One region of the Streptomyces sp. NPDC004647 genome, then DNA from elsewhere that is predicted to be linked to it. Evidence: riboswitches for the same ligand, from Rfam matches in the RefSeq annotation. Region 1 holds a riboswitch; the other holds the start of a gene.
What was found. A riboswitch is a leader RNA that binds a small molecule or an ion and turns the genes downstream of it on or off. The one in region 1 is predicted to bind S-adenosylmethionine.
Positions count from the first base shown of each region.

Region 1 (8,502 bases):
ACCGGGGTCTTCGGGTCGGCTGTCAGGGTAGTCGTGGCCGTACGGTCACGCACGGCCGACAGGAGTTCCAGCACCTCCGTCGTCGTACCCGACCGGGTGATCGCGACCACCCGGTCGTACGCCCGGCCGAGCGGGAACTCCGACGAGGCGAAGGCGTCCGTCTCGCCCTGGCCCGCGGCCTCGCGGAGCGCGGCGTACGACTGCGCCATGAACCACGAGGTGCCGCACCCGGTGACCGCGACCCGCTCTCCCGGCCGCGGCAGCCCCTCCACCGTGGCCGCCGTCTCCACCGCACGGCGCCAGCAGCCGGGCTGCGTGGCTGTCTCGGCTGCGGTGCGGGACTGCTCGGCTGGCGCCATGGTCGGGTGCTCCCTCGATGCGTTGTGAGGTGATGTGCGACTGATTCCTCTCGTGGATAGCAGCCGTGACCTGCGCAGGGGAAGGGCGATACCGAAGCGGGACCGGCTTTGGTGTAGACCTTATGGGGGTGTGCGCGGGAGACTCGCACCTCGCGCGGGGTGGGGGAGCTCCGGCAGTTGGGGAGATTCATGACGAAGGTGGTATCCGCAGTGCAGCGGCGGCTCTTGGGCCTCATCGCGACAGGCGTCACGACGGCCGTGGCTCTCACGCTCTCCGGCTGCGGGGGCGTCGGTTCGGCAGCCGAGGGGGATGCGACGATCAAGCTCGTCGCGGCCGACTACGGCGACAAGCCCGGCAACAGCTCCACGAGGTACTGGGACGACCTTGCGCGGGAGTTCGAGGCCGAGAACCCCGGCATCAGCGTTGACGTCAACGTTCTCAGCTGGAACGACGTGGACCGGGAGGTCGCCGAGATGGTCAAGGCCGGCAAGGCCCCGGACATCGCCCAGATCGGCGCGTACGCCGACTACGCCGCCCAGGGCAAGCTCTACAGCGTCAACCAGCTTCTCTCCATCCCGGCCCAGGCCGACTTCCTGCCCGCCATGGCGAAGGCGGGGGAAGCGCACCGGGTGCAGTACGGGATGCCGTTCGTCTCCAGCACCCGGGTGCTCTTCTACAACAAGAAGCTGTTCGCGCGGGCCGGCATCACCGAGCCGCCGCAGACCTGGAGCGAGTTGCAGCAGGACGCGCAGAAGCTGAAGCAGGCCGGCGTGAAGGTGCCGTACGGGCTGCCGCTCGGCACCGAGGAGCCGCAGGCCGAGACGCTGAACTGGATGCTCAGCGGCGGCGGGGCGTACGTCAGCGACATCGGCAGCTACACCATCGACTCGGCCGAGAACATCAAGACGTTCGAGTGGCTGCGGGACGAGATGGTGGCCAAGGGCCTCACCAACTCCTCGCCGGGCAGGACCGACCGGAAAGAGGTCTTCGACGGCTTCACCAGCGGCGACGTCGGTATGCTCAACGGCCATCCGACGCTCATGCAGCAGGCGGACGCGAAGGGCATCGAGTACGGCATGGCGCCGCTGCCCGGCAAGGACGGGCAGTCCAGGGCGACCACGGGCGTCGCCGACTGGATGATGGCGTTCAAGCAGAACGGCCACCGTGTGGAGGCAGGCAAGTTCCTCGACTTCGCCTACCGCAAGGACAATGTGCTGGAGTTCGCCGACCGGTACGACCTGCTGCCGGTGACCACCTCGGCGTCCGAGGCGATGCGCGCCGACAAGGGCAGCCGAAGCCTCTGGAAGTTCCTCGACGAGCTGCCGACCGCCGAGTTCTACCCGGTGAGCAAGCGGTCCTGGGGCCCGGTCGTCAAGCGGCTCAAACAGTCGATCGGCACGGCCGTGGAGAAGAACGGCGACCCGGCGAGGGTGCTGGGCGCGCTCCAGCGCGAGGCCGATGCCATGGAGAACGCCACACGGTAGGGGCGGCTAGGTTAGTGGCATGACCGAGGGTGGCGAGCAGCAGCAGAGCCCGGTACTGACCGACCGGGACCGCGCCGTGCTCGGCATGGAGCGCCGGACCTGGGCGGGGCCGGGCGCCAAGGAGCGGGCCATAAGGGAGCAGCTCGGCATCTCCCCGACCCGCTACTACCAGCTGCTGAACGCTCTCCTGGACGACCCGCTCGCCCTCGCCCACGACCCGGTGACGGTCAACCGCCTCCGCCGTATCCGGGAGTCCCGGCGCCGCAACCGGTGACCTGGCCGGTCGAACGCCTACGCGGCCGCCGCACCCCCGGTAGTGTCGGGCTCATGGGCAGCATCCCCGATTTCCTGCCGACCCCCGCCACCCCCGCCGGCCGCGACGGTCTCGCCGCGTTGCTGGAGCGGCCCGAACGGTCGGTGGTGGCACTCGACTTCGACGGCACCCTCGCGCCGATCGTGCCGGACCCGGACCAGGCCCGGGCCCACCCACGCACCGTACCGGCCCTCGCCCGGCTGGCACCGCGGGTCGGCTCGATCGCCGTGATCACCGGCCGGCCGGCCGGGGTCGCGGTGCGGTACGGCGGCTTCGCCGGAGTGCCGGGCCTGGAGCATCTGGTGGTGCTGGGCCACTACGGCGCCGAGCGCTGGGACGCGGCGACCGCGACCGTGCACGCCCCGGCCCCGCACCCGGGAGTCGCCGCCGTCCAGGCCGAACTGCCCGGCGTCCTCGACCACAACGGCGCCTGGCGCGGCACCTATGTGGAGGACAAGGGCCGCGCGATCGCGGTCCACACCCGCCGCGCCGAGGACCCGCAGACGGCGTTCGAGCAGTTGCGCGAGCCGCTGTACGAGCTGGCGGAACGGCACGGGCTGATCGTCGAGCCGGGCCGGATGGTCCTGGAACTGCGCCCTCCGGGCGTCGACAAGGGCGTGGCGCTGGAGGAGTACGTACGGGAGTCGGGCGCCGGCGCGGTCCTCTACGCCGGTGACGACCTCGGTGACCTCGCCGCCTTCGCGGCGGTGGAGAAGCTCAGGTCCGACGGCCTGCCCGGTGTCCTGGTGTGCAGCGGCAGCACCGAGGTCACCGAACTCGCCGAGCGGGCGGACCTGGTGGTCGACGGCCCGGCGGGTGTGGTGGACCTGCTGAACGCACTGGCGGACGCCGTGGATCCGCCGGCGGAGAGCCGCTGACGAAGGCGGGCGGGTGGGTGCCGGGCGCGCCTCAGTACTCCAGCGCCCTCAACTGGTCGAGGAACCACCGCTGCGGCGGCAGCGCCGTGGCCGCCGCGGCCAGCCGCTTCGTGCGCTCCGCGCGCTCCCCCTCGGGCATCGACAGCGCCTCCCTCAGCGCCTCCGCCGTCCCCGACACGTCGTACGGGTTCACCACGACCGCCTCCGCGCCAAGCTCCTCGTACGCTCCCGCCTCCCGCGACAGCACCAGGGCACAGCCCTTCTCCGAGATCACCGGAATCTCCTTCGCGACGAGGTTCATGCCGTCGCGGATCGGGTTGACCAGCGCGACATCCGCCAGGCGGTAGGCGGCGAGCGAGCGGGCGAAGTCGTCCTTCACATGGAGGATCACCGGCCGCCAGCCGTCCGTACCGAATTCGGAGTTGATCTCGTCGGCGACGCGCTGCACCTCGGCCGTGTAGTCGCGGTAGACGGCCAGGTCCTGCCGGGAGGGGTAGGCGAAGGCTACGTGGACGACGTGGCCGCGCCACTCGGGGCGGTCGGTGAGCAGCTGCCGGTAGGCGTGCAGGCCGCGGACGATGTTCTTGGACAGCTCCGTGCGGTCGACGCGGACGATCACCCGGCGGTTCTCACCGATCTGCTCGCGCAGCGCCGCCAGCCGCTCGTCCACGTCCGGGCGGTGGGCCCGTTCCCGCAGGAAGTCGGCGTCCGCGCCGAGGCCGTGCACGCCGAGCCGGGTCGTACGGCCCTCGCTCGTGACGGCCGCGGCGCCGATTTCGGCACCCAGCACCTCAGCGCCGAGCACATCCACACAGCAGTCGGCGAAGGCGTCGGCCCAGCGCCGGGTGAGGAAGGCGGCCCGGTCCGCGCCCAGGATGCCCCGCAGCAGCTGCCGGGCGATGTCGTCGGGGAGCAGCCGGAAGTAGTCCACCGGCGCCCAGGGCGTGTGGGAGAAGTGGCCGATCCGCAGGTCGGGGCGGCGCCGCCGGAGCATGCCGGGGACCAGGCACAGGTGGTAGTCCTGCACGAGGACGGCGGCGTCCTCCGCGGCCTCCTGGGCGATCGCGTCGGCGAAGGCCGCGTTGTACGCCTCGTACGCCGTCCACTGCGCGCGGAAGTCGGCGTCGAAGGACGGCTCCAGAGGCGTCTGGTACAGCAGGTGGTGGAGGAACCACAGCATGGAGTTGGCGATGCCGTTGTAGGCGGCGGCGAAGACTGTGGGGTCGATGTCGATCATCCGGACCTGCTGGCCGCCGGTGTCGGCCGGGTCGAGCCTGCCGCCCGTCCGGCTGACGGCCTCGCGGTCGGCGTCGCTCAGCGCCGCGCACACCCACAGGGCGTCGGCGTCGGGCCCGATCGCACTGAGCCCGGAGACCAGACCGCCGCCGCCGCGCTTGGCGGTCAGCGTGGGAGCGCCTGACGGGGCGCTTGGCCCGGGTGGACCGTCCTCGTGCAGGGTGTACGACACCGGGCCGCGGTTGGACGCGACGAGAATCCGGGCAGCCTGCTCTGCGACCATGCCGCGAGCCTAGCCCGCGACAGATCCGCTCAAACGTACGGCTTCGTCATACAGGGGGAATGAACGGAAGTCTCCGGCCATGAAAGACGCAGTCGGGACCGCCGCTCCCGGCCGCTCCGGCCGTCGGCCGATCCGGCCCGGTCGGGCTCTGTACGGCCGGGTCAGGCCACCTGGCCGCTGCTCGCCGCCCGGCGGCGCCGGTACTCCGGGATCGTGATCATCGGGGGGCGTTCCTCGGCCGCCACCTGGTGGACGGTCGGGGTGAAGCCCCCCTCGGTCCGGTCGAACTGGGTCAGCACAGGCCGGACGAGATGGCCGCGCGCCAGCCGGGCGTGGGCGGTGCGGTAGATCGTCGCGGCCATCCGGCCGAGCGCCTGGCTGTCCTGGTGCCGGTGGAGCCGTACACCGACATCCACCTGGGCGAGCGCGTCGAGCCCGGCGAGCTCCAGCGCGTCGATGAGCATGCCCAGCTCGACGCCGTAGCCGACGGGGAACGGGAGCTGCTCGAGGAGGGAGCGGCGGACCGCGTACTCGCCGCCCAGCGGCTGGACGAATCCGGCCAGCTGCGGCCAGTGCAGATTGAGCAGCGGCCGGGCGACCAGCTCGGTGACGCGCCCGCCCTGCTCGACCCCGCCCTGCTCGACCCAGCCCTGCCCGGCCCCGGCCGGGCTCCCGGCACGGTTGCCGACGTCGCCGAGCGGCCGCTCGTACATCGCCTTGACCAGCTGTATGTCCGGCTCGGTGAGCAACGGGCCGACGATCCCGGAGACGAAGCGGGCGGAGAAGTCGCGGAGGTCGGCGTCGACGAAGCAGACGATCTCGCCGCCGGTCACGAGCAGGGAGCGCCACAGCACCTCGCCCTTGCCGGGCAGCGCGGGCAGCCGCGGCAGCACCGAGTCCCGGTGCACCACCCGGGCCCCGGCCGCGGCGGCCACCTCGGCCGTACGGTCCGTGGAGCCGGAGTCCAGCACCACCAGCTCGTCGACGAGGGGCACGGCCTCGCTCATCAGCTCGCGGCGGACCGACTCCACGATCGGCCCGACCGTGGCCTCCTCGTCGAGCGCGGGCAGCACCACGCTGACCGTCCCGGCGGCCCCCGCGGCGCGCTTGGCGGCGAGCAGCCGGCTCAGCGGGCGGTCGGCGGCCGACCAGGAGCGGCGCTCCAGCCAGCGCTCCACCTCTTCCAGCACCTGCGTTCGTCTCCCTGTCCGCCGCGCCGGCGGCTGGTGTGGTTTTTGGCGGGTCCGGCTGCCTCGGCAGCGGCCGTGTACCGTCCATCTCGCGGTTCGGACGACTATCTCAACAGTCCGGGCCTTCGGTTACAGTCTTGAACAACGCGTAAGCCCCCTTCATGTCGGGGTGGCCTGCGCCGACAAACGCCCGGGCCCCGCCCGGTGCCATACCGCTCATCCAGAGGGGCAGAGGGAACGGCCCGTTGAAGCCCCGGCAACCCTCCGGTCGGTACTCCGTTTTTCCAACGCGAGGCTCCCGGCTCGGGAAGGTGCCAATTCCGTCTCGTGGCGAAGTACGTCACGGGGAAGATGAGGAGAAAGGGCCTCGCCTCCATGGCTGTGCAAGCTACCGAAACCAGCTCCACCTCCACTGTCGCTCTAGGACCCGCCGCCGCGCTGTCCTGCCGCGAGTGCGGTGAGCGTTTCGCCCTCGGCCCGATCTTCGCGTGCGAGGTCTGTTTCGGGCCGCTCGAGGTCGCCTACGACCTGCCGGGCGGCGACCCCGAGAGCCTGCGCAAGCGAATCGCCGCCGGACCGGACAACATCTGGCGCTACGCCCCGCTGCTTCCCGTACCGGCGGACGTCGCCGGCAAGCCGAGCCTGAACCCCGGCTTCACCAAGCTGGTCAAGGCCGACAACCTCGCCCGCGAGCTCGGCGTGACCGGCGGACTGCACGTCAAGGACGACTCCGGGAACCCGACGCACTCCTTCAAGGACCGCGTCGTCGCCATCGCCGTCGAGGCCGCCCGTGCCTTCGGCTTCACCACCCTCTCGTGCTCCTCCACCGGGAACCTCGCGGGCGCCGTCGGCGCCGCCGCCGCGCGGGCGGGCTTCCGGTCCTGCGTGTTCATCCCGCACGACCTGGAGGCGGGCAAGGTCGTCATGGCCGCGGTCTACGGCGGCGACCTGGTCGGCATCGAGGGCACGTACGACGATGTGAACCGGTTCTGCAGCGAGCTGATCGGTGACCCGATCGGCGAGGGCTGGGGCTTCGTCAACGTCAACCTGCGCCCGTACTACGGCGAGGGTTCCAAGACCCTGGCGTACGAGATCTGCGAGCAGCTCGGCTGGCGGCTCCCGGACAACATCGTCATCCCGATCGCCTCCGGCTCCCAGCTCACGAAGATCGACAAGGGGCTGAAGGAGCTGATCCAGGTCGGTCTCGTCGAGGACAAGCCGTACAAGCTCTTCGGCGCCCAGGCCGAGGGCTGCTCCCCGGTCTCGCGGGCCTTCAAGGACGGCCACGACGTCGTACGGCCCGTGAAGCCCGACACCATCGCCAAGTCGCTCGCGATCGGCAACCCCGCCGACGGCCCGTACGTCCTGGACATCTGCCGCCGTACCGGTGGCGCGGTGGAGGACGTCGACGACGAGCAGATCGTCGACGCCATCAAGCTGCTGGCCCGTACGGAGGGCATCTTCGCGGAGACCGCCGGTGGCGTGACCGTCGGCGTGCTGCGCAAGCTGATCGAGAGCGGTCAGCTCGACCCGGTCGGCGAGACGGTGGTGCTGAACACCGGCGACGGCCTGAAAACGCTGGACGCGGTGGCCCCCACCACGGGCCCGTCCGCGACCATCCGCCCCAACCTGGACTCTTTCCGAGAGGCTGGCCTCGTATGAGCGTCAACGTCCGTATCCCGACCATCCTGCGCACCTACACCGGCGGCAAGGCCGAGGTACCGGCTGACGGCGCGACCCTCGCCGAGGTCCTCGAGTCCCTGGAGAAGAACCACCCGGGCATCGCCGCGCGCGTCCTGGACGACGCCGGCAAGCTGCGCCGTTTCGTCAACGTCTACGTCAACGACGACGACGTGCGCTTCGAGGACGGCCTGCAGACGGTCACGCCGGACGGCGCCGGCGTCTCGATCATCCCGGCGGTCGCCGGGGGCTGCTGAGCGGCCGTCACGGCGACTGACGGAGCGGCTCCGGCACCGCTCCTGAGCAGGCTACCGAGCAGTAAACGCAACAACCTTGCGTAATGGAAATGACCCCCTCCGTGAGAGAAACGGAGGGGGTCATTCTGCGTGGTTGAGCGGGGTACAGTTGGGCGATCCCGCTCCGGCGTCATGCCGACTGCATATGAGAACACGACAAGATGTGCCCGAAGTGTGTGCGCAATTTGTCGCGATGATGCTCTATGTCCGGCCCGAGTTGCCCTGAATTCTCGGTAATTCAGTGGATGGCTCCCGTCAGCCGTGTCCAGAATTCTCGTCCGTTTGACCTGTTGCAGACGGCATCTGTGCAGATACATTCAGCCGCGGTCGACGCGTTCCGGCGCACAACCCCCACCTGTCGGGGGGTGAATTCCGACCCGGGTCCGCGGAGTGCGGACCTGTGCAAGGGCCAGTAATAGGGGAGTTAGGGATGGCTCAGGGCACCGTCAAGTGGTTCAACGCGGAGAAGGGGTACGGCTTCATCGCGGTCGACGGTGGTGCGGACGTCTTCGTGCACTACAGCGCGATTCAGATGGACGGCTACCGCACCCTCGAGGAAGGTCAGCGGGTCGAGTTCGAGATCTCGCAGGGCCAGAAGGGGCCGCAGGCGGACATGGTCCGCGTAGCAGTCTGATCGCGCGCCGACCGACAACGAGTGTGCACAGGGCCCGTACCCCGCAGGGGGTGCGGGCCCTCTGCCGTGCCGGTCGCGGCGCGTGTCCGCAGGTCCCCGGGTCGACCACCCCTCGGCGGCTCGCGGGCCGCTTGCACTCGACCCCCTC
Region 1 is NZ_JBEXKU010000063.1:3,218-11,719, reverse strand. Features, by position in the region: gene ABZW18_RS24915 (sugar isomerase) at 1-359, opposite strand, end outside; gene ABZW18_RS24910 (extracellular solute-binding protein) at 549-1,844, shown strand; gene ABZW18_RS24905 (DUF3263 domain-containing protein) at 1,864-2,118, shown strand; gene otsB (trehalose-phosphatase) at 2,172-3,035, shown strand; gene ABZW18_RS24895 (trehalose-6-phosphate synthase) at 3,067-4,554, opposite strand; gene ABZW18_RS24890 (glucosyl-3-phosphoglycerate synthase) at 4,716-5,744, opposite strand; SAM riboswitch class I at 5,958-6,102, shown strand; gene thrC (threonine synthase) at 6,120-7,406, shown strand; gene ABZW18_RS24880 (ubiquitin-like small modifier protein 1) at 7,403-7,681, shown strand; gene ABZW18_RS24875 (cold-shock protein) at 8,151-8,354, shown strand.

Region 2 (8,502 bases), on a different contig from region 1:
GACATCAGCTTCGACGTACGCGGCGGTCTGCTCATCCGGCAGATCCACCACTGGGGCGCCCTGATCTTCATCGCGGCGATGTTCGTCCACATGATGCGGGTGTTCTTCACCGGAGCCTTCCGCAAGCCGCGCGAGCTCAACTGGATGTTCGGCTTCCTGCTGCTCGTGCTGGGCATGTTCACCGGCTTCACCGGCTACTCGCTGCCGGACGACCTGCTCTCCGGCACCGGTGTGCGCTTCATGGAGGGCGCGATCCTGTCGATGCCGATCGTCGGCACGTACCTCTCGTTCTTCCTGTTCGGCGGTGAGTTCCCGGGTACGGACTTCGTGCCGCGGTTCTTCTCGATCCACGTCCTGCTGCTGCCGGGCATCATGCTCGGCCTGCTGGTGGCGCACCTGATCCTGGTCTTCTACCACAAGCACACGCAGTACCCGGGCCCCGGCCGCACGAACAAGAACGTGGTCGGAATGCCGCTGCTGCCGGTCTACATGGCCAAGGCCGGAGGCTTCTTCTTCGTCGTCTTCGGTCTGACCGCGGTCATCTCCGCCATCGCCAGCATCAACCCGATCTGGGCGCTCGGCCCGTACCGGCCGGACCAGGTGTCCACCGGCGCGCAGCCCGACTGGTACATGGGCTTCTCCGAGGGCCTGATCCGGCTGATGCCGGGCTGGGAGATCAATTTCTGGGGGCACACGCTCGCGCTGGGCGTGTTCATCCCGCTGATGATCTTCCCGCTGGTGCTGGTCGCCATCGCCGTGTGGCCGTTCCTGGAGTCCTGGGTCACCGGGGACAAGCGCGAGCACCACATCCTGGACCGCCCGCGTAACGCCCCGACCCGTACGGCCTTCGGTGCGGCCTGGCTGAGCGTCTACTTCATCCTGCTCGTCGGCGGTGGCAACGACATCTGGGCGACTCACTTCCATCTGTCGATCAACGCCATCACCTGGTTCGGCCGGATCGGCTTCTTCGTCCTACCGGTGCTGACCTTCCTCGTGACCAAGCGGATCTGTCTGGGTCTGCAGCGGCGCGACAGGGAGAAGGTGCTGCACGGTCGTGAGACCGGGATCATCAAGCGGCTGCCGCACGGTGAGTTCGTGGAGGTGCACGAGCCGCTGCCGCAGGAGGCGCTGTACACGCTGACCCAGCATGAGCAGCACGAGCCGGTCGAGCTCGGCCCGGAGGTCGACGAGAACGGTGTGAGGCGCAAGATCTCGCCGGTGCAGAAGCTGCGGGCCAGGCTCTCCCAGGGCTGGTACGGGGAGCACAACCAGATCCCCAAGCCGAGCCCCGAGGAGTACCGGGAGATCACCAGCGGTCACGGCCACCACTGAGCCGCCACTGAGCCGCCACGGCTGAAGCCGCACCCGAGGGCCCCGGCCCGACCCTGCCAGGGGTCGGCCGGGGCCCTCGGCGTTTGTCCCGGGTTTGTCCCGGGGTTCGTCTCACCGATTGTCCGCAGTACGGGCACGGAGGCGATGCCGCGGCCGGCCGCGGATAGGCTTGCGGCGGGCCCGGAGGGCCGGCCCATTCCCTGCTCACCACGGATCCAGGAGCGGACCATGGACATCGTGACCTCAGCCGGTGGGGGCGTCCCTGAGGGCACTCCGCCGGCTAACGCTGGGGGCACCCCCGCCCGTACGCGGTCCGGGACCCCCGCCCGTACGCGGTCCGGGAGAGACGCCGGGGGCGGCGACAGCACCGCGACGGCCCGCACCTGGCCGGACATCATCGGCTCCCTGCTGGCGGGCCACGACCTCGGCGCGGACGGCACGGCCTGGGCCATGGACCGCATCATGCGGGGCGAGGCGACGGACGCGCAGATCGCGGGCTTCGCGGTCGCCCTGCGCGCCAAGGGCGAGACGGTCGCGGAGGTCTCCGGCCTCGTACGGACCATGTACGCGCACGCCAACGTCATCGAGGTGCCGGGCCCCAGCGTGGACATCGTGGGCACCGGCGGCGACCGGGCCAGGACCGTGAACATCTCGACGATGTCGGCGATCGTCGTCGCCGGGACGGGCGCGAAGGTCGTCAAGCACGGCAACCGGGCCGCGTCCTCGGCGAGCGGCGCCTCGGACGTGCTGGAGAAGCTGGGCGTCAATCTGGACCTCTCGCCGCAGCGGGTGGTCGAGGTCGCCGAGGAAGCCGGGATCACCTTCTGCTTCGCGGTGAAATTCCACCCCGCGCTGCGGCATGTGGCGCCGGCCCGGCGCGAGCTGGGGATCCCCACCACCTTCAACTTCCTCGGGCCGCTGACCAACCCGGCGCGGGTACGGGCCCAGGCGACCGGTGTCGCCGACGCCCGGATGGCGCCGATCCTGGCCGGGGTGCTCGCCGAACGGGGTTCGTCCGCGCTGGTCTTCCGGGGCGACGACGGCCTCGACGAGCTCACCACGACCGCGACCTCGCAGGTGTGGGTGGTACGGGACGGCGCGGTCCGGCAGGAGGGTTTCGACCCGCGGGACGTGGGGCTGGACCTGGTGCCGGTGGAGGCGCTGCGCGGCGCCGACGCCTCGTACAACGCGGATGTGGCTCAGCGTCTGCTCGGCGGGGAGCGGGGACCCGTACGGGACGCGGTGCTGCTGAACTCGGCCGCGGCTCTGGTGGCCCTGGACCCGGGGGACGCCCCGCTCGCCGAGCAGATCGCGGCGGGCATGGCGAGGGCCGCGGAGTCGATCGACTCGGGCGCGGCCCGGCGGACCCTGGAGCGCTGGGTCGGCGCCAGCAACGGCTGAGGTGTCTTTGAGGGACAGCGCTCGACACGGAGGGACAGCGCTCGACATGGAGGGCCCGGACCGAGGTCCGGGCCCTCCGCATGCCCACCGCGGCAGCCCGTCCCGCCGTCCCGACGTCGTGGCAACCCTGCCGTCCCCGACCGCGGCAGCCCGTCCCGCCGTCCCGCCATACGGACACCGTGTTGCCCGCGGGTGATCGGCTGGCATACTGCTGCCAGGTCACGAGTGACAGCGACACGGCCCCGGCCCGCTGTCCGGCAACCCTCCGTCCGTGGCGGGGTGCCCCGGGTGATGACCAGGCCGTAGGCAGCGAGGTCTACGGCAAGCGCGGACCCCTCGTGATCCAGGGGTCCTGGTTGTCGAGGGAGTTCCTTTCGTGAGCAAGCGAATGCGCTAGGGCCTGCGGCCCCTTCTTCACAGCCTCCGTGCGGTGTCATCCGCGCGTCGAGGCATTCCACACGCCTCCGCCCTTCCGTGGCGCGTGTGTTCGTCGAAGCCCTTCGCCTTCCTTCGGGAGATTTCGCCATGTCCGTGCGCCCTGACACCGCCCCTGCCGCCCCTGTCGCCCTCCCCGCCCCCGGTAGCGCTGCCTCCGCCGACCCTGCCTGTGCCGCACCTGACAACGCGGCTGCCCCGTCCACCGCCTCCGCACCACTGCCCGTCCTCGGGCGGGATGTCCTCGTCCCGCTCGTCACCGGTGGCGAAGTGACGTACGCGGCGCTCGACTACGCGGCGAGCGCCCCGGCGTTGCAGCGGGTCTGGGACGACGTGGCCGCGTACGCCCCGTACTACGGGAGCGTGCACCGCGGCGCCGGCTACCTCTCGCAGCTGTCCACCGACCTCTTCGAGAACAGCCGCGCCGCGGTCGCCGAGTTCCTCGGCTGCCGCGAGGGCGACCAGGTCGTCTTCACCCGCTCCACCACCGACTCCCTCAACCTCCTGGCCTCCGTCCTGCCGTACGGCACCCGGGTGTTCGTGTTCGAGACCGAGCACCACGCCTCGCTGCTCCCCTGGGAACAGCGCGAGGACGTCGAGGTCCGCTACCTCGACGCGCCGCGCACCCCGCGGCAGGCCGTCGAGACGCTGGAGCGGGCGCTCGCCGGACCAGGGACCCCATCGGTGGCCGGGGGAGAGCCGGCCGGTCCGGTGCTGGTGTGCGTCACCGGAGCGTCCAATGTCACCGGCGAGCTGTGGCCCGTACGGGAACTGGCCGCCGCCGCCCATGCGCACGGCGCGCGCATCGTGCTCGACGCGGCGCAGCTCGCCCCCCACCACCCCGTGGACATCGCGGAGTCCGGCGTCGACTGGGTCGCCTTCTCCGGGCACAAGCTGTACGCGCCCTTCGGCTCGGGTGTGCTGGCCGGACGCGCCGACTGGCTGCAGAGCGGGGAGCCGTACCTCGCGGGGGGCGGGGCCAGCCGCACGGTGGCGCGCCGCGCCGACGGCAGCGTGGACGTGGAGTGGCACACCACCGCCGCCCGGCACGAGGCCGGTTCGCCGAACGTCATCGGTGTCTACGCGATCGCCTCCGCCTGCAAGGCGCTGACCGAGGAGGGGTTCGACTCGCTGGTGGAGCGGGAGCAGCGACTCGTCGCCCGGGTCCGCGAGGGCCTGGCCGAGGTGCCCGAGGTGAAGGTGCTGTCGCTGTTCGGTGACGACGCGCCGAGGGTCGGTGTCCTCTCCTTCGTGGTGGAGGGGTGGAACAGCTCGCACTTCGCGGCCGCGCTCTCCGCGGAGTACGGCATCGGAGTGCGCGACGGCCTCTTCTGCGCCCACCCCCTGGTGCGGACCCTGCTGGGCGGCGAGCCCGGGGAGCCGGGCGAGTGCGGCGCCCCCGATGCCGCCCCGGGCGAGCGGAGCCGCTCGCTCAACGCCATCCGGGTCAGCTTCGGCGCGGGCACTCCTGATGAGCACGTCGAGCGGTTCGTACGGGCGGTGAAGGAGCTGGTGACCGACGGCGCGCAGTGGAACTACCGCACCGAGGACGGCCGCTGCGTTCCGGACCGCGGCGCTCCGGCGGTCTGACGTGTCCCAGCCCGGCTCCGCGCCACCCGCGTGGGACACGGTCGAGGCTCATCGCCGGGGCATGCGCCCGGCGGGGGCGGGCGGTGAGAGCCGTAAGCCCGGTGGAGGCCTCAGGGGCGAGCGGCGAGCGGCAGGCGGCTACGCGTCGAGCCCGATCGCGAAGGCGGCTTCGAGGTCGTGCTGCGAGTACGTACGGAAGGCGACGTGGGTGTCCGTGACCTCGACGCCGGGGATCTTGCTGATCCGGCCCGGGATGATGTCCGCGAGGTCGTCGTGCCGGGTCACCCGGACCATGGCCACCAAGTCGTACGTCCCGGTGACCGAGTAGACCTCGCTGACACTGTCCAGGGCGGCGATCGACTCGGCGATCTCCGGGATCCGGTCCACGCTGGTCTTGATGAGCACAATCGCGGTGATCACGGTTGGCCTTCTCCCTCGGTCGCCCTGGCTGCGCTGCTCACTCTAGCCCTCCCGTCTCCTACCACCACCCTCAACGGAAGGCGCTCCGCGCCACTGTCGACTCCCCCGGTAGCGGGCCCACGCGTAGAGGAAACCGAGACAGAAGCCGACGAGGTGGGCCAGATAAGCCACCCCCGGCTGGGTCGTCGCGGTCCGCGCGGCCATCCACTGGAGCACGAACCAGAAGATCAGCACCGCCCAGGCGGGGAAGCGCAGCGGCAGGAAGAACAAGAACGGGAAGAGGCTGGTGACCCGGGCCTTCGGGAAGAGATAGAGGAAGGCCCCCAGCACGCCCGAAATCGCTCCGGAGGCCCCGACCAGCGTCTGGACGGAGTCGGCGTGCGCGGCCGCGTATCCGCAGAGCGCGAGATAGCCGGCCACCAGATAGAAGAGCACGAACTCGAGCCGGCCCATCCGCTCCTCCGCCATCCCGCCGAAGACGAAGAGGAAGAGCATGTTGCCCAGCAGATGCAGCCAGCTGCCGTGGATGAAGAGGGCGGTCAGCGGCGTGAGCAGGGCGTGCGATGAGCCCCGCAGCAGCTCGCTCGGGATCACTCCCCAGCGCTCGAAGTAGCCGGTCTGCGCCGCCAGCAGGTCGGCGCCGGTGCCGTACCGGGGGTCGAGGCCGGAGACCGGTCCGATGACGAAGATCAGGCAGCACAGGCCGATCAGGCCGTACGTCACGATGGGCCCGGCAAGGGCCGCACGCACCGCCGCCTTCTTCGCCATGAGCGCCCTGCGGATCATGAACAGAGCATGTCGTAACCGGACCAAGCTGCCCAGAGTGCCTCGCCGTGCCGCCGTCGGCCGCCCGGCCCCCGCGCCACGTCGCCGCCAGGCCGTAGGGTTACGGAAGACACTCCCGCAGTCCGACGACGCACCGCGGCGGCAGCGCACGGGAATGCGGCACACGAGAAGAGGACGACGACACGATGGGCCTTCCCCAGCCGACGGCCGAGACCCGTTGGCGCTGCACCCTGTGCGGCAATCTCACGCGATTCGACGTGACCCGCTCGACCAAGGCCGTCGAGTACGTGCATCTCGACCTGGCCGGGGAGCCGAGGATCGAGGAGCGGGACGTGGTCAGTGAGACGATCGAATCGGTGCGGTGCCGCTGGTGCAACGCGGTGGACCAGATCGAGCTGGTGGACCGCCCGGGCGCAAGCGCCTAGAACGGAGCGGTGACAGGTGGTGGAGCGTAGCGACGGTGCCGGCGGGGCCGATGAGGCCGCAGGTACTGCTGAGGTGCTCGACCGCCCCCTGCCGGAAGGTGTCCGGCACCGGGTGATCGCACTCGTCGCGGACGCCTTCGGAAGCCTCACCATCACCGAACTCCCGGCTCAGCTGCGGCAGTACGCCCGTTTCACCCCGACCCGCAGGGCGAAGTTCGCCGGCAACGCCATGGCGGCGGCCCTGGAGAGCCACACCCTCTTCCGGCAGCGGATCGGCGAGCGGCTGCGCGAGGTGCAGCCCGAGCTCGCCGAGGCCCTGGAGGCGGGCTCGCCGCCCGCCGCCGCCGACCCACTGGACGTGGCCGCGGCGGCCTATGTGCTGCGCCCGGCCGGCTGGGTCAAGCTCGTCGCGGCCGCGGGCGAGGAGGCGCAGCGCGCGCAGGCCGAGCGGGCCGAGGAGGACACCAAGCGGGAGCTGCATCGGCTGCGCGAGGAGCTGGCCGAGGCGCGCGCGGACGCCCGCGCGGAGACCGACCGGATGCGTTCGGATTTCGAGGCCGCCCGCAGGGAGGCCGACCGGCTGCACCGGAAGCTGCGCAGCTCCGAGAGCGACGTACGGCGCGGCGAGGCCGCGCTGCGCAAGGCCGCGGCCGAGCTGGAGTCCGTACGGGACGCCGCCGCGGCGGAAAAGTCCGCCGCGGAGACCGAGGCGCGCCGGCTGAAGGCCCGGCTCTCGGAGACCGAGTCCGCGCTCGAGGCGAGCCGGCGGGCCGTGCGCGAGGGCCGCAGCGTCGAGGACATGCGGGTGCGGCTGCTGCTGGACACGGTGCTGGACGCGGCCCAGGGGCTGCGGCGCGAGCTGGCGCTGCCGCCCGCCTCGATGCACCCCGCGGACACCGTGGACGCCGTCGAGCCGGGCCGGATGACGCCCAAGGACATCGCGAGCCGGGCGCTTTCGGAGAGCGACCCGGCGCTGCTGGACCAACTGCTCGCGCTGCCCCAGGCCCATCTGGTGGTGGACGGCTACAACGTCACCAAGACCGGCTATCCGACCATGCCGCTGGAGAAGCAGCGACTGCGGCTGCTGGGCGGGCTCGCCGTGCTGGCAGCTCAGACGGGCGCCGAGATGACGTGTGTCTTCGACGGTGCGGAACTGGCGGCTCCGGTGCTGCTCGCACCACCGCGGGGAGTCCGGGTGCTGTTCAGCAAACCGGGGCAAACCGCCGATGAGTTGATCCGGCAGCTCGTACGGGCCGAGCCGCCCGGCCGTCCGGTCGTGGTGGTCTCCACCGACCGCGAGGTGGCCGATGGAGTGGCCCGCGCGGGGGCCCGCCCGGTTGCGTCCACTCTGTTGCTGAAGCGGCTTTCGCGCACCTGAGTAACTCCTGGGCTCAATGCCCGAATTGACGGAACGTAGCGTCAGGGGCTGGTCACTACCAGTGTGACGTGTGTAAAGAATGCATGCCGTAACAGAGTTTTTTCTCATCAGGATTTGAACCGATCACAAGAAGGTCACTAAGGTCTGGCCTCGAACCTCCGCGCGGTTGATCGTCCATCCGGGATGTCAGCGGAGGCACCGCCGAGTCCGCGGGTCGGCAGGCTTCAGGGGGAGCCGATGCGCGGAGCCGGGGTTTTGCAACCCCCCACTCACCCGGTAGGCGGCTGGAGGAAGAAGGAGCTCGCCCCCGTGGCGTCCCACCGTCGACCCAAGCAGCCGAGCCGCACCCGCGTGACCGTGCTCACCGCAACTGCCGCCGCCGCCGTCGCTCTCACGTCCCAGGCCGCGCAGGCCGACCCGAAGCCGACCAAAAAAGAGGTCAAGGCCAAGGTCGACAAGCTCTACGAAGAGGCCGAGGTCGCCACCGAGAAGTACAACGGGGCGAAGGAGAAGCAGGAGAAGCTCGAGAAGCAGGTCGGCGACCTCCAGGACAAGGTGGCGCGCGGCCAGGACGAGCTGAACGAGATGCGCAACGGCCTGGGTTCGATGGCCACCGCGCAGTACCGCAGCGGCGGCATCGACCCGTCCATGCAGCTGCTCCTCTCCTCCGACCCGGACACCTACCTCGACCGGGCCTCCACCCTCGACCAGCTGAGCACCAAGCAGGCCGACGGA
Region 2 is NZ_JBEXKU010000003.1:136,157-144,658, forward strand. Features, by position in the region: gene ABZW18_RS02435 (ubiquinol-cytochrome c reductase cytochrome b subunit) at 1-1,332, shown strand, start outside; gene trpD (anthranilate phosphoribosyltransferase) at 1,561-2,733, shown strand; SAM riboswitch class IV at 2,951-3,067, shown strand; gene ABZW18_RS02445 (aminotransferase class V-fold PLP-dependent enzyme) at 3,259-4,758, shown strand; gene ABZW18_RS02450 (Lrp/AsnC ligand binding domain-containing protein) at 4,897-5,178, opposite strand; gene ABZW18_RS02455 (rhomboid family intramembrane serine protease) at 5,221-5,964, opposite strand; gene ABZW18_RS02460 (hypothetical protein) at 6,150-6,389, shown strand; gene ABZW18_RS02465 (NYN domain-containing protein) at 6,406-7,767, shown strand; gene ABZW18_RS02470 (NlpC/P60 family protein) at 8,077-8,502, shown strand, end outside.
Region 2: linked by a shared signal. The riboswitch ahead of ABZW18_RS02445 (aminotransferase class V-fold PLP-dependent enzyme) and the one ahead of thrC (threonine synthase) in region 1 are both predicted to bind S-adenosylmethionine.